2 regions of the Ramlibacter sp. PS3R-8 genome follow, and region 1 is predicted to be linked to the other one. Evidence: predicted binding sites of a transcription regulator. Region 1 holds the regulator's gene; the other holds the start of a gene.
The links. Region 1 encodes FNR, which switches genes on or off when oxygen is low (the NO sensors DNR and NnrR bind a similar motif). Its sites were predicted from a motif close to TTGATNNNNATCAA; they were not measured.
Positions count from the first base shown of each region.

Region 2: the regulator FNR is predicted to act here: its motif matches at 3,380-3,393, upstream of WG902_RS09125 (PHA/PHB synthase family protein).

Region 1 covers NZ_JBBHGT010000001.1:591,137-597,992, reverse strand. Annotated here, with positions in the region: gene WG902_RS02820 (PilZ domain-containing protein) at 1-4, shown strand, start outside; gene WG902_RS02815 (TatD family hydrolase) at 88-894, shown strand; gene WG902_RS02810 (ankyrin repeat domain-containing protein) at 891-1,550, shown strand; gene WG902_RS02805 (hypothetical protein) at 1,620-2,003, opposite strand; gene WG902_RS02800 (hypothetical protein) at 2,179-2,706, opposite strand; gene WG902_RS02795 (RNA methyltransferase) at 2,791-3,819, shown strand; gene WG902_RS02790 (hypothetical protein) at 3,822-4,697, opposite strand; gene WG902_RS02785 (phosphoribosyltransferase) at 4,694-5,350, opposite strand; gene fnr (fumarate/nitrate reduction transcriptional regulator Fnr) at 5,400-6,182, opposite strand; gene WG902_RS02775 (response regulator) at 6,216-6,605, opposite strand.
Region 2 covers NZ_JBBHGT010000002.1:245,397-252,252, forward strand. Annotated here, with positions in the region: gene WG902_RS09115 (YSC84-related protein) at 1-337, shown strand, start outside; gene WG902_RS09120 (DMT family transporter) at 459-1,496, shown strand; gene WG902_RS09125 (PHA/PHB synthase family protein) at 1,504-3,255, opposite strand; gene WG902_RS09130 (cation-translocating P-type ATPase) at 3,429-5,939, opposite strand; gene WG902_RS09135 (universal stress protein) at 6,125-6,577, shown strand; gene WG902_RS09140 (formate/nitrite transporter family protein) at 6,717-6,856, shown strand, end outside.

The DNA of each region.
Region 1 (6,856 bases):
CTGAGTCGCAGGGGCCCCGCGCTCCTACAATCGTTCCAGGCAGCGCCGCCGGCTTCCCGCCGCGCGGCGTTCGCACTTTCCAGCACCATGTTCGTCGACTCCCACTGCCACCTCAGCTTTCCCGAACTCTCCGCGCAACTGCCGCAGATCCGCGCCGCCATGGCCGCAGCGGGTGTCGACCGGGCCCTTTGCATCTGCACGACCCTGGAGGAGTTCGAGGAGGTGCATGCGCTGGCCATGGGTCACGACAACTTCTGGGCCTCGGCCGGGGTGCACCCGGACAACGAGGGCATCACCGAGCCCACGGTGGAGAAATTGCTGGAACTGGCCGCACGGCCCAGGGTGGTGGGCATCGGCGAAACCGGGCTCGACTACTACCAGATGGAAGAGCGCAAGGGCGGCCGCAGCGTGGCGGACATGGAGTGGCAGCGCGAGCGCTTTCGCGTCCACATCCGGGCCGCGCGCCAGTGCCGCAAGCCCCTGATCATCCACACGCGCGAAGCATCGGTGGACACCGTCGCCATCCTGAAGGAAGAGGGCGAAGACGGCTCCGCCGGATCGGCCGGCGGCGTGTTCCATTGCTTCACGGAAACCATGGAGGTCGCGCGCGCCGCGCTCGACCTCGGCTTCTACATTTCCTTTTCGGGCATCCTGACCTTCAAGAGCGCGGCCGACCTGCGTGAGGTGGCGCGGTTCGTGCCGCTCGACCGGCTGCTGATCGAGACCGACAGCCCCTATCTCGCTCCCGTGCCGTACCGCGGCAAGGTGAACAATCCGTCCTATGTGCCGTTCGTGGCGGCGCAGGTCGCCGAGCTGCGTGGACTGTCGAGGGAAGCCATCGGCGAGCAGACCAGCCGCAATTTCGAGGCGCTGTTCAGCGGCGTGACAACATGAAGCATTACCTGAAGTTTGTCGTCTATCTCCTTGCCTTGATTGGTTTTTCGTTCGCCCGAGCTGGATCGTACGAGGACTTTTTCGTGGCGGTGAAGCGGGACGATCCCCAGACCATCACCGGGCTGCTGCTGCGCGGCTTCGACCCCAATGCCCTCGATCCGTCCGGCCGCCACGGACTGTTTGCGGCGCTGCAGGACGGCTCCCTGAAAGCGGCCGAAGCCTTGATCTACTGGCCCCGGACCAACGTGGAATGGCGCAGCCCCAAGGACGAAAGCCCGTTGATGCTGGCCGCCTTTCGCGGTCACATCGACCTGGTGCGCAAGCTGATCGCGCGCGACGCGGACGTCAACAAGCCGGGGTGGACGCCGTTGCACTATGCGGCCACGAGCGGTCACATCGACGTGATCAAGCTGCTGCTGCGCGAACACGCGTACATCAACGCGGAATCCCCGAACAAGACGACCCCGCTGATGATGGCCGCCGAATACGGATCGACCGCTGCCGTGAAGCTGTTGCTGGAAGAAGGCGCGGACCCGTTCATGCGCAATGAACTGGGCTTGTCCGCGGTGGACTTCGCCATGCGCGCGAATCGCAAGGACGCGGCCGACCTGATCTCCGGTGCGATCCGCAATTCCCAGCCCAGGGGCAAGTGGTGACGGCACTTGCTAAACGCGAAGCGTAAAAGGCAAGCGTGACAACCACTTGAGCGATGGAGTTAAAGTGAGTTATCGGGCTGCGCAGGCGTCCACCAGCTGCACGCCGGCTGACATGACGCTGGTGTCGGCGCGGCAGCGGGCCAGGTCGGCGTACTGACCCGGGACCAGGACGCCGGGCGGGTTGTAGCGCAGCGTGGCTTGTGCCGTGAAACCCGGCGCCGGATCGGCTTGGCAGCGTGCGCCGCGTCCGGCCAGAGCTTCGACGCGACGGCAGAAAGCGTCATCCGGATAGCTGAACTGCCTAATGAGGTTGCCGCTGCCATCGCGATACACCAGGTGCTTGCCTCCGGAACCGGCCGCCACCGGGGCCGGCTGGGTCGATTGGGATGCGCAACCCGCCAGCACCACGGCGGCGGCGGCGATGAAGGTAAGGCGCGTGAGGCTCAAGTGCATGGAATCTCCAGGTTCGTGCTGCCGGCAGATCGCCGGGCCATGGACCTTTGTACCTTCGATTGCGCCTTGGGGGGCCTCGACGTAACCGCATATTCGCTTGATACGATGCGTATTATGTCAAATAATAGAAAGAAGAGGAGGACGCATATCACTCTCGTCGCCCGCGCCTCCAGCCTCAATCCGCCGGCGCTGCGGCTTGGTCGGCGTCTGTCCCGAGCACCGACCACAGAAATGGCGCAGCGGCGGAAAGAAGGGCCACTTCACCCCGGTTGCTTTCACACGGATCCATGTCGTAGTGACACACCGCGCCCCATGCATCCCCGGCGGGACTCTCGATGACCGCCCCGCAATAACTCGCGATCGGGCTGTTCTTCATCCACGGCACGCGATCGTCGCGATGGCCGTTGATCACGACGAGGGATTGGCCCGTCCGCTGCAGGTGGGCGCAATAAGCGGTCGCGATGGGGACATCCTGGCCGCGCACGACGGCCTTGTCCCACTTGTCCACCAATTCGACACTTTTGAGCACTTCGCCGCTGAACTGAAAAACCCCGGTGAACCGGTATGGCGTGCGCTCGTTGAGCAGCTCGAGACCACCCCTGCGTCCGCCGGCGGCCAAACGAACCTTAAACTCGGGCAGACCCGAGATGTCTGGCGAACCTGGCGCGTCTGGACTGCCGCGCGAGGGGGAATGACTGGTCATGCGAGTGGCTCCGCCCTTGTGTGATCGAAGTCTGGTTGCCAGTTGAGCATGAGCTAGCAGAGGTGTCTGTTCGGTGCCGTACCAATGACCGTGACGATCGAAGCCCTGAGGCAGCGCCTGCGCGCCGCCGGCGCCGGGCCGTCCCACGAGCAACGCGTGCTGCGCCTGTGGTCCCAGGCCTTGCCGCAGGACAGCGGCAAGCGCCGCATCGAGGACTTCCTCCCAGCCGCCCTCCTCTCGGCCCTGTCCGGAATCGAAGCCGAGCTCGCGTCGATCACCAGGCTGCGCAGCGCCCACCCCGCCGAGGACGGCGGCGAACGCCTGCTGGTCGAATTGGCCGACGGCCAGATGGTGGAAAGCGTGCTGCTGCCGCGGGACGGACTGTGCATCTCCTCCCAGGTCGGGTGCGCGGTCGGCTGCCTGTTCTGCATGACCGGGCGCGACGGCCTGGTGCGGCAGCTGGGGAGCGCGGAAATGGTGGCGCAGGTGGCGCTGGCGCGCGCCCGCCGGCCGGTCCGCAAGGTGGTGTTCATGGGCATGGGTGAGCCGGCGCACAACCTGGACGCCGTGATCGAAGCGATCGAGTTCCTGGGCACGGCGGGGAACATCGGCCACAAGGACCTCGTGTTCTCGACCGTGGGCGACCCGCGCGTTTTCGAGCGGCTGCCGCTGTCACGCGTGAAACCGGCCCTGGCCCTGTCCCTCCATACGACGAAGCCGGCCCTGCGCCAGCAATTGCTGCCACGCGCGCCGCGCATGACTCCGGAGGAACTCGTGGAGGCCGGAGAAAACTACGCGCGCGCCACCGGCTACCCCATCCAGTACCAGTGGACCTTGCTGGAAGGCGTGAACGACGGCGACGACGAACTCGATGGCATCGTCCGCCTGCTGGCCGGCAAGTACGGCGTGCTGAACATGATCCCGTTCAACAAGGTGGACGGCATCGATTTTCGCCGTCCATCATCGGAGCGCGCGGCGGAAATTGCCCGCACGCTGCATCGGCGCGGCGTGCTCACCAAGCTGCGACAGTCTGCAGCCCAGGACGTCGAAGGGGGTTGCGGACAGCTGCGCGCGCGCAGCATCCAGGTGGTGCGAAAGCCCGTGCCTGCCTAGCGTCAGCGGGCGGCCGTCAGGCGCAGCAGTTCGGCGCGCTTCATCCGCAGGTAGTCCTCGCGCCCCACCTCGCGCAACTGCCGCGGATACTTTTCCGTGGCATCGAACCACGCCTGCAGGCGCTTTTCGACCTGCTGCTCGCCCGGCAGCGACAGGGAATCCAGGTAGGCGTCGATGGCCAGGTAGTAGCGCATGGTGTTGCGCTCCACCACGCCGCGCATGCCGCCGACGAACCCGTCGTCTCCAGCCTTCGTGCGGGTGAAGCCCACCTTGTCCTGCCCCTTCGTGCCGAGGTACACCTTCATCGCGATCTCGCTGGCGGCCCCGTGGCTCAGCGCGTAGCCCATGTGCAGGAAGGTGCGGCCGCCTTCCAGCGGCACGGCTTCCGCCATCAGCTGGTAGTCGCGGGTGTCGTACGGACCGTCCACCGCATCCATCTGCACCGACAGGTAGTCGGCCCGGGTCACGGGGGCCTTCCAGCCAAACGCCAGCAACGTCGCGGACGACACCGCCTGCGGCTCCTTCTTGCCGACGCGAACCTCGACACGCGGGCCATCCACACCGTCGGCGCGCCGGCAATGCTTGGTGTTCAGGTGCAGCATGAGGATCTCGCACCAGCGGCCGGGATCGGACAGCGCCCCCCGCACCGACTCGAAGGGATGGTCGAGCACGGCGTACACGTCTCCCTCGATGCGCCGCGAAGCCTCCTGGGACTGCAGCACCACCGGCCCGCCAAAAGCATTCTGGGCGAGCTGCTGCGCCATGCCGGCATGCCGCGCGCGCAGCGCTGCGGGGCCAAGCGGCGCCGCGGCTTGCGCCACGCCGACGAATGACATCGCCAGCAGGCCCGCCGCCGCGCAACGCTTCCAATACTTCATGCTCTCTGGCCCTCCCCTGCGGCCGGGCTGTCCGCCGACCGCAGCAATGCAATGACTTCGTCGTCGTCCAGTTGAGGAAACGACCCGTAGAACTGGCTCACCGCGATGAATCGCCGGGGGGTGTCCAGGCAGACGACTTCGTCCGCATGTTCCTGCACCAGCCTGACGCTTTCCGGTGCACCCACCGGCACCGCGCAAACCAGCCGGGCCGGTTGGCGCTGGCGGACGGCATGCAGCGCCGCGATCATGGTGGCGCCGGTGGCCAGGCCGTCGTCGACGACGATCACGGTCCGGCCCTGGGCATCCTTGCGCAGCCGCCCCGGGGTATAGAGTTCCCGGCGCCGGGCCAGTTCCTGCATTTGCAGCGCTTTCTGCTCCTCGACGTAATCGGGCGTGGCGCCCACGGAAGAGGCTTGCGAACTCAGGTAGACCCAGCCGGACTCATCCACGGCGCCGATGGCGAATTCGGGTGCGCCAGGCGCATGCAGCTTGCGCACGAGCACGATCTCCAGTTCCCCCTGGAGCTCGCGCGCTATCCGTGCGGCCATGGGTACGGCGCCACGCGGAATGGCGAGCACCAGCGCGTTGTGTCCCCGGTACTGCGACAGGGCCGCGGCCAGCCGGCCCGCCGCTTCGATGCGATCCGTGAACATGGAAGCCCTCCTGCCGAACTATACGGCCAGGCGAGCCGGTGCAGGCCGCTTACTGCACGCGCGTCTCGAAGACGCGGGTCAGGCCGTCCAGGTCGCTGATGCGCACGTGTCTCTTGTCCACTTCGAGCAGCCGTTGGTGCTGGAAAGCGGAGAAGGTGCGGCTGACGGTCTCGAGCTTCATGCCCAGGTAGCTGCCGATCTCGGCCCGCGACATGCGCAGGTGAAACTCGGTGGGCGAGTAGCCTCGCGCCTTCATGCGCTGCGACAGGTTCAGCAGGAAGGCGGCCAGCCGCTCTTCGGCGTTCATGCTGCCCAGCAGCATCATCAGGCTGTGTTCGCGCACGATCTCGCGGCTCATCAGGCGGGAGAGGACGTGCTGGAGGTCGGGGCTGGCGGAAGCCAGCTCGCTGAGGTTGGCGTACGGGATCGCGCAGATCTCCGCATCTTCCAGCGCCACGGCGCTGCTGGCATGCTTGCCGGACGCCAGGCCGTCCAGTCCGAGCAGTTCGCCGGCCATCTGGAATGCGGTCACCTGCTCGCGGCCGTCCTTGAGCGCCATGTGCGACTTGAAGGTGCCGCTGCGCACCGCGTAGATGAACTGGAACTTTTCGCCTTCGCGGTAGAGCGCGTCTCCTTCCTTCACCCGCCGCCGCGCGAACCTGAGGCCGTCGAGCCGTTCGACATCGCTGACGGTGAGGCCGCATGGCAGGCACAGGTCCTTCAGGTGGCAAGTGGAGCACTGCGTCTTCAGCGGTGCTGGCGTGGCGGTGCGGGCGAGGTTGGCGGGCGGCATGAAGTGCAGGGGGCTGGCGTGAAGCGCGGCGGATTGCATGGAGGTTCCCTCATCTCTTTGTGTCTGTCGTGCTCAGTGGACGGCGTGGGCGCCCGCGGCGGCGACGGCGACCGCGAGCTGGTCGAATTCGCTACTCTTGTCCAGGAAGCGGGCGGCGCCCTGCCCCAGGTAACGCTTGCGGTAAGCGGGGCCGCAGTTGTTGCTGAAAACGACAAAGGCAACAAGCGGGTCGGCCTGGCGGACGGCTTGCATCACCTGCAGCCCGGTGCCGCCTTCGAGCTGGTGGTCGAGCACCACCACGTCCGGATGGACTTCCAGGATTCCGCTGATGCATCCCTGCGGCGAGCCGGCCTCGCCGACGATGGTGAAGGCGGCGTCCCGCAGCAGGCCATTGACCCGCTGGCGGATGGCGGCCGAGTCGTCCGCGAGGAAGACGGTGACGGGGGCGTTGCGTGGGGCCATGCCGTACTGTCGTTCTTGCCGCCTCGCCCGGCCATCGGCGGTGGCTGAATCGAAGGCTCGGACGGGTCCCAAACGCGACCGGAAGGATGACCAGAGGCGCTAGGAATCGTCCTAGCACACGTGTCTCATGACTCATCCGCTCACACTTTTCGTGAATTGCGTCACCTTTGGATACTTGTCAATCCCCCGTATTGCGAATACGTTGGGGGCCGTCGTACCACTGATAGGCTTGCCCTCGCAGGCAGGCGTCA
Region 2 (6,856 bases), on a different contig from region 1:
GGCCGGCGGCAAGGGCATCGCGCACGACAACAAGACTTCGCAGGACACGTACATGAGCATTGCGCAGGCGAGCGCCGGCGTGCAGCTCGGTGCTTCCGGCACGCGTTATCTCTTCGTGTTCGAAACCCCGAAGGCACTGACCGATTTCGTCGACAAGGGCTGGGACGCGTCGGCCGGCGCCGCCGCGGGCGCCGGTACGGGCGGCAGCTCGGCCAACGTCAAGGCAGGGGCCGGCAACTTCACCGGCGGCAGGATGTACGCGCTGACCAAGTCAGGCCTGCAGGCGGGCGCCGCCGTGTCGGGCCTGAAGGCGTGGAAGGACAAGGACCTGAACTGAGGCAGCCACCGCAACCCGATCGGCTCCAGGCCTTGACCGCCCTTGCCGCACCGCAGGCGGGCGGCCTTGGCGTTGCAATGGCTGCCCACGGCCAGCATCGCCTGGCCCGCGTGCTGCGACGATGACCCCTGCCTCCGCCGGCGGCCTGCTCGCGCTGGTCGCCGCCACGCTCTTCGGCCTTTCCACGCCCTTGCTCCAGTTCCTCGGCAAGGGCGTGGGCCCCTTCACCACGGCTTGCCTGCTCTATGCGGGGGCGACCAGCGTTGGCGCGCTGCTGCGCAAGGGCGCCGGGCGCGAGGCCGCGCTCGCCCGATCCGACGTGCCGCGGCTGCTCCTCGTCGCCTTCTTCGGCGCGGTGATCGGCCCCGTCGCCTTGGCGTGGGGCTTGCAGCGGGCCAGCGGTGCGGGGGCCTCTCTCATGCTCACGCTCGAAGCCCTGTTCACCGCCGTGCTCGCGCGCTGGCTGTACCGCGAGACGATGGATCGACGCGTGTGGGCGGCCATGCTCTTGCTGCTTGGCGGAGGCGCCTTGCTGGCACTCGATCAAGCGGCCTCCGGCTCCGCCCAGCTGGCGGGACTGCTCGCCGTGCTCGTGGCCACGGCCGCCTGGGGCGCGGACAACACGGCTTCGCGCGCGCTCGCCGAGCGCGACCCCGGCCAGGTGGTGATGGCGAAGTGCGCCTTGGGCGCCTTCGCCACGTTCGCGCTGGCCCTGGCGTTCGGGGAGCCGCTCCCCGGCGTTCCTGCGGCCCTGGGCCTGCTCGCGATCGGGGCGACAGGCTACGGGCTGTCCCTGCGCTTTTACCTGCTGGCGCAGCGCAGCTTCGGCGCGGCCCGCACGGGATCGGTCTTCGCCTGCGCCCCCTTCATCGGAGCCTTGGGCGCCCTGGCCTTGGGCGACCGCTCGGGGGGCTGGCTCATGGCGGCGGCAGGGGGACTGATGGCACTGGGCGTGTGCCTGCACCTGTTGGAGCGCCACGGGCACGAACACGAACATGCGCGGATGGAGCACGAGCACGCCCACGATCACGCGGACGGGCATCACGGCCACGCGCATGATCCGATGCCGGCGGGCGTCCACAGCCACGCCCATGTCCACGAGCCGACCCAGCATGCGCATCCGCACGCGCCGGATGCGCACCACCAGCACCGGCACTGACATTCAACTACGGGACGAGCACATAGGCGCCCGGCGCCGGCACCACCTTGCCGGACAAGCGGACTTTCGTGACCGGCTTTGCCGGAACCGTTCCGGACGAGTGTCGACCCAGCCACTGACTCCAGCACGTCCACCAGGAGCCCCGCGCAGCGGCTGGCGCGCTGCCCAGCCAATCCTGCGCATCCAGCGGCGCCTCGTGCCGTGCGTGCGACGCATGCCGATAGGCCGCTTCTGCAAAAGCCAGGGGACCGTCGGCCGGACTGACGATGCCCACGTTGTGGCCGCCGGAGACCAGCACGAAGTCCGACGGCGCGCTCACCAGGGGCAGCACCTTGTACACCGAGCGCCAGGGCGAGACATGATCCCTCTCGGTGGCCACCACGAACAGCGGAACGCGGATGTCGCGCAAGCTCACCGTCTCGCCATGCACCGCGTACGTATTCTCGGCCAGGTGGTTCTCGAGATACAGGCGACGCAGGTATTCGCTGTGCATCCTTGCCGGCAAGCGCGTCGCGTCCGCGTTCCAGGCGCGCATGGGCGTCATCGGGGTCCGGGCTCCCATCAGGTACTCGTGGACCAGCTTGGACCAGACGAGGTCCTTCGAGTTGATCAGCTGGAACGCGCCCGCCATCTCGCGTCCGTCCAGGTAGCCGCGCTCCGCCATGAGGTCTTCCAGCAATGCGACCTGGCTTTCGTCCATGAACAGGCCCAGTTCGCCGGGCTCCTCGAAGTCCACCTGGGCCGCCAGCAGCGTGACCGTCCTGAGCACCGGGTCGCGCCGTTTTCCCAGCAGCGCGGCGGCCACGGCGAGCAGCGTGCCGCCCAGGCAGTAACCGGCGGCGTGCACCTGCGTTCCCGGCCTGATCCTGCGCACTTCAGCGAGGGCCTGCAACACGCCCGTCTCCACGTAGTCGTCGAGACCCAGGTTCCGATCGTCGGCGCCGGGGTTGCGCCACGAGATCATGAACACGGTATGCCCCTGCGACACGAGGTAGCGCACCAGCGAATCGTCGGGCGTGAGGTCGAGGATGTAGTACTTCATGATCCACGACGGCACGATCAGCAGCGGCTCCTTCTGCGCCCGTTCCGTGGCCGGCTCGTACTGGATCAATTCCATGAGGTGGTTGCGATGCACGACCTTGCCGGGGGTGAGCGCGACACCTTCGCCGGGCCGGAAGGCTTCGACCCCGCGCGGCGGCCCGCCTGCCGCAACGGCGATCGCGTCACGCCAGAAGTTGGCAAGGCCCGTGGCGAGGTTGGCGCCCCCGCTGGCGAGTGTCCCGCGGATCACCTCCGGATTCAATGCCGCGAAGTTGGACGGCGAGAGCATGTCCAGCCACTGCCGGACGGTGAAGGACGCCACTTCCTCGTGATGCCGGGACACGCCGCGCACGCCGCGGGTGGCTTCGTCCCACCACTGCTCCGTGAGCAGGAAGCCCTGGGCGAGCGTGGCAAAGAAGGGCAACTGCCAATCGCTTCTGGCAAAGCGCTTGTCGCCGGGCATCGGTTCCGCGCACGGCGCGCATGGGCCGGCCCAGGCCTGGCTGGCAAAGCGCAGCCACAGCAAGGACTTCTGCAGCGCGCTCGACGCGAGCTCCGATTGCCTGGAGGGTGAGACCAGCAGGTGGGTGAGCCAGTCTGCGTGGGCCATCGCCACGGAGGCGGGCGAGATCCCGTGCGCCGTGCGCGCCAGGGCGGTCTTCAGTGGCAGGTCGAGCGCTTGGGAATGAGGCTCATGGGACGCGACTTGCGTGTTCATGCGTCAGGGTCGGGCTGTGGCAGCCACTGGTCGAGCGATCCGACGGTCTGGTGGAAAGGACGCATGGGAATCTCCTGCAGGACGGAACAGGTGCCACAAGGTACACCTGCTGTCACGCTGCGCCTTGCGCTGCATCAAACGCAGCCCGCAGCGGCAAGCCGTCCGGCACCCCATCACCGCCGCTGTGACGTCGCGCGTCGTCCCGACAGCGCCGCCGCAGCCAGGACTGCGGCGCCGGCGCCCGCCAGGGCGGCCAGCAAACCGGCGACCGGTGGCACGCCGAACTGCAACAGCCCGCGCAGCGGCGGCCAGGCGATGGCCGCAACCAGCGCGAGCGCCGCGCCCGCGCTGACCAGCCACAGCGCCTTCCGGGCGGGCTGTCGCCGGTGGTGGGGACCGGTATTCACCCACACGAGCAGCAGGTTCCCGGCGGTCAGCCCCACGACAGCCAGCGTGCGGGCCTGCGCCGCATCGAGTGTCCGCAAGCCCGCAACGTAGACCACCAGGATGGCGGCCAGCAACAGGACGCCCTCGGCCAGGCCCTGGTACAGCGTGGCGCGGCCCAGCAGGTCCTCGCGCGGCGGCCGGGGCGGTCGCCGCATGATGTCGCCGCGCTCCGCCACGCCTTCGAAGGCAAAAGAACACATGGGATCCACCACCATCTCGGTCAACACCACGTGCGCCGGCAACAACACAGGTGGCAGGCCAAAGAGCAGCGGCAGCAGCGCCAGCCCGGCAATGGGCACGTGGATGGCCACGATGTAGGTCATGGCGTGGCGCAGGTTGTCGAAGGTGCGGCGGCCCGTGCGCACGCCTTCGACGATGCGCGTCACGTTCTCGTCCAGCAGCACAAGGCCGGCCGCCTCGCGCGCGACGTCGGTGCCGCGCCTGCCCATGGCAATGCCGACGTGCGCCGCCTTCAGCGCCGGCGCGTCGTTCACGCCATCGCCTGTCATGGCCACTGTTTCCCCGTTGGCCTGCAGGGCCTGCACCAGCGCGAGCTTCTGCTGCGGCAGCACCCGCGCGAACACCCGCGTCTGCCGTACCGCTTCACGCAGCGCCTGCGTGTCCATGCGGGCCAGCTGCCCTCCGGTCAGGGCGCCGGCTTGGGTGTCGATGCCCGCCTGGCGGGCGATGGCCAGCGCGGTGGCCGCATGGTCCCCCGTGATCATCACGACCGCGATGCCCGCCGCGCGCGCGACCTGCAGCGCCTGCGGGACATCGGCGCGCAGGGGATCCTCGAAACCCACGAGGCCCACCAGCGTGAAGTCGTAGCCGGCCTGGCTGGATGGCAGCGGCCCCTCGCCGGCAGGGGAGCGCGCCACCGCCAGCACGCGCAGGCCCTGGCCCGCCAGCGCTTCGACCTGCACCAGCAGCGCCGCGCGGGCGCGCGCATCGAGGTGGCACAGGCCGGCGATCGCCTCGGCCGCCCCTTTCGCCGCAATTTCCTGTTGGCCGTCCGGACGCCGCCAGACCTGCGCCATGGCCGGAAGCTCGGGCGTGAGTGCATATTCCTGGCGCAAGCTCCAGCCCTGGTGAAGCCGGTCCGCAGGGAGCGCAGCGTCGCCGCTGGCCAGCAGCGCCACGTCCAGCGGGTCGACGCTGCCACGGCGCGAGGCCAGCACGCCATATTCGAGCAGCGCTTGCACGGAACCGGGCAGGAAGGAATCCGTGGCGAAATCCACATCGGCGTCGCTGGTGACCAGCCGGCGCAGCTGCTGCCGGTTTTCGGTGAGCGTGCCGGTCTTGTCCACGCACAGGAACGTGATGGCGCCGAGCGCCTCGATCACCGCCGGCCGGCGCGCCAGCACCTGCAGGCGCGCCATGCGCCATGCGGCCAGCCCGATGAAAATGGTCAGGACCATCGGGATTTCCTCCGGCAGCATGGCCATGGCGAAGGCCAGCGCGGACAGGAGCCCCTGCAGCCAGTCCTGCCGCACCACCCCATGCCAAAGCACCAGCAGCGCGCTGAGCGCCAGTGCCACCCAGCCGAACTGCCGGACCAGGCGGCCCAGCTGCACTTGCAGTGGGGTGGACTGCGTGTCGATGCCGGCCAAGGACGCGCCGATGCGGCCCATCTGCGTGCCGCCTCCCGTCTGCGTGACTTCGGCGACGCCGTGGCCTCCCACGACGAGGGTTCCAGCGAAGACATGAGGGGAGTCGTCGCCGCCCGGGATCGGTGCAGGCTGCGCCGGCGTGTCCGCACGCTTGCGCACGGGCAGCGATTCACCGGTGAGCAGGGACTCATCCACCTGCAGGGCGTTCGCCTCGCGCAGCACCGCGTCCGCGGCGATGCGCTCGCCCTCCGCGAGCAGCATCACGTCGCCGGGCACCACCTCCACGCTCGCGACCCGGTGGATGCCGCCGTCCCGCAGCACACGCACATGGCGCACGGCCAGCGCGTTCAGCGCCTGCAGGGCCCGCTCCCCCCGGTACTGCTGCAGCAGGACCAGTCCCACGGAAAGCACCGCGAAGCACGCCAGCAGGAGGCCTTCGCCGAGATTGCCGATCACGAGATAGACGCCCGCGGCGGCGAGCAGCAGCAGGAACATCGGCTCCGCCGCGATGCCGGCGAGCACGCGGCGGATGCCATGGTCTTCGGCGTCCGCCGAGGCGTTGGGTCCGAAGCGGCGCAGCCGGGCCTGCGCCTCGGCCGTCGTCAATCCCTGGGAGACGCTGTCCATGACGGTCGACTCTAGGCGGCGACGCCGAGCGGCGGTTGACATGCATCAAGCGGCGGATCAGCATCCTGCCTGCAGTGGCGGCCAAGGGCCGGATCACGGGACACCGGCCGCGATTGATCTTGCGCAAGCCACGTTCGCGAATAGGCTCCTAACATTTGCATTCCTCACACCGAAAGGAGCGCGCCATGTTCCATCGCATCCTCATCCCCGTCGACGGCAGCCCGACCTCGGGCAAGGCCCTCGTCACCGCCCTCCAGCTGGCGCGCGAGAGCGGCGGGCGCGTGCGGCTGGTGCATTCTTTCGACGAACTCGCGTACATGAGCGGCTTCGAATACAGCGCGGACGTGCTCCAGGAGTGCCGCGGCTATGCCGAAAAGGTGCTTCAGGAGGGCCTGGACATCGCACGGGCCGCGGGCGTACCCGCGGATACGAAGCTCATGGAAGCGCCCGGCCAGCGCTTGGGCGACCAGGTCGCCGAAGAGGCGCGGCGCTTCGAAGCGGACCTGATCGTCGTGGGCACCCATGGCAGGCGTGGCATCGGACGCGTGCTCCTGGGCAGTGGGGCGGAGCAGGTCATCCGCCAGGCCCCCGTGCCGGTGCTTTCCATCCGCGGCGAGGAGCAGCAGAAGCCGCGGTGAACATGGCCCCGCGGCGCCGAAGCTGACGCACGGGCTTCGGCTGCCGCTGGTCATGCCGGCTGGCCCGGCCTCAAGGCAGCCAGGCAGCTGGCCCGCTGCATCCTGTCCTGACAGACGCAGGTACGAAGCCACGGTAACGATGACCACCGAAATCTACGGGTCCGATGCCTACTCGCCGAGCGAAGTCGCGCGCCGCATCGAAACGGTCGGCGTCGCCAAGGCGCAGATGGCGCTGCTTCCGCTGGCGATGCTCGGCGTGCTGGCCGGAGCCTTCATCGG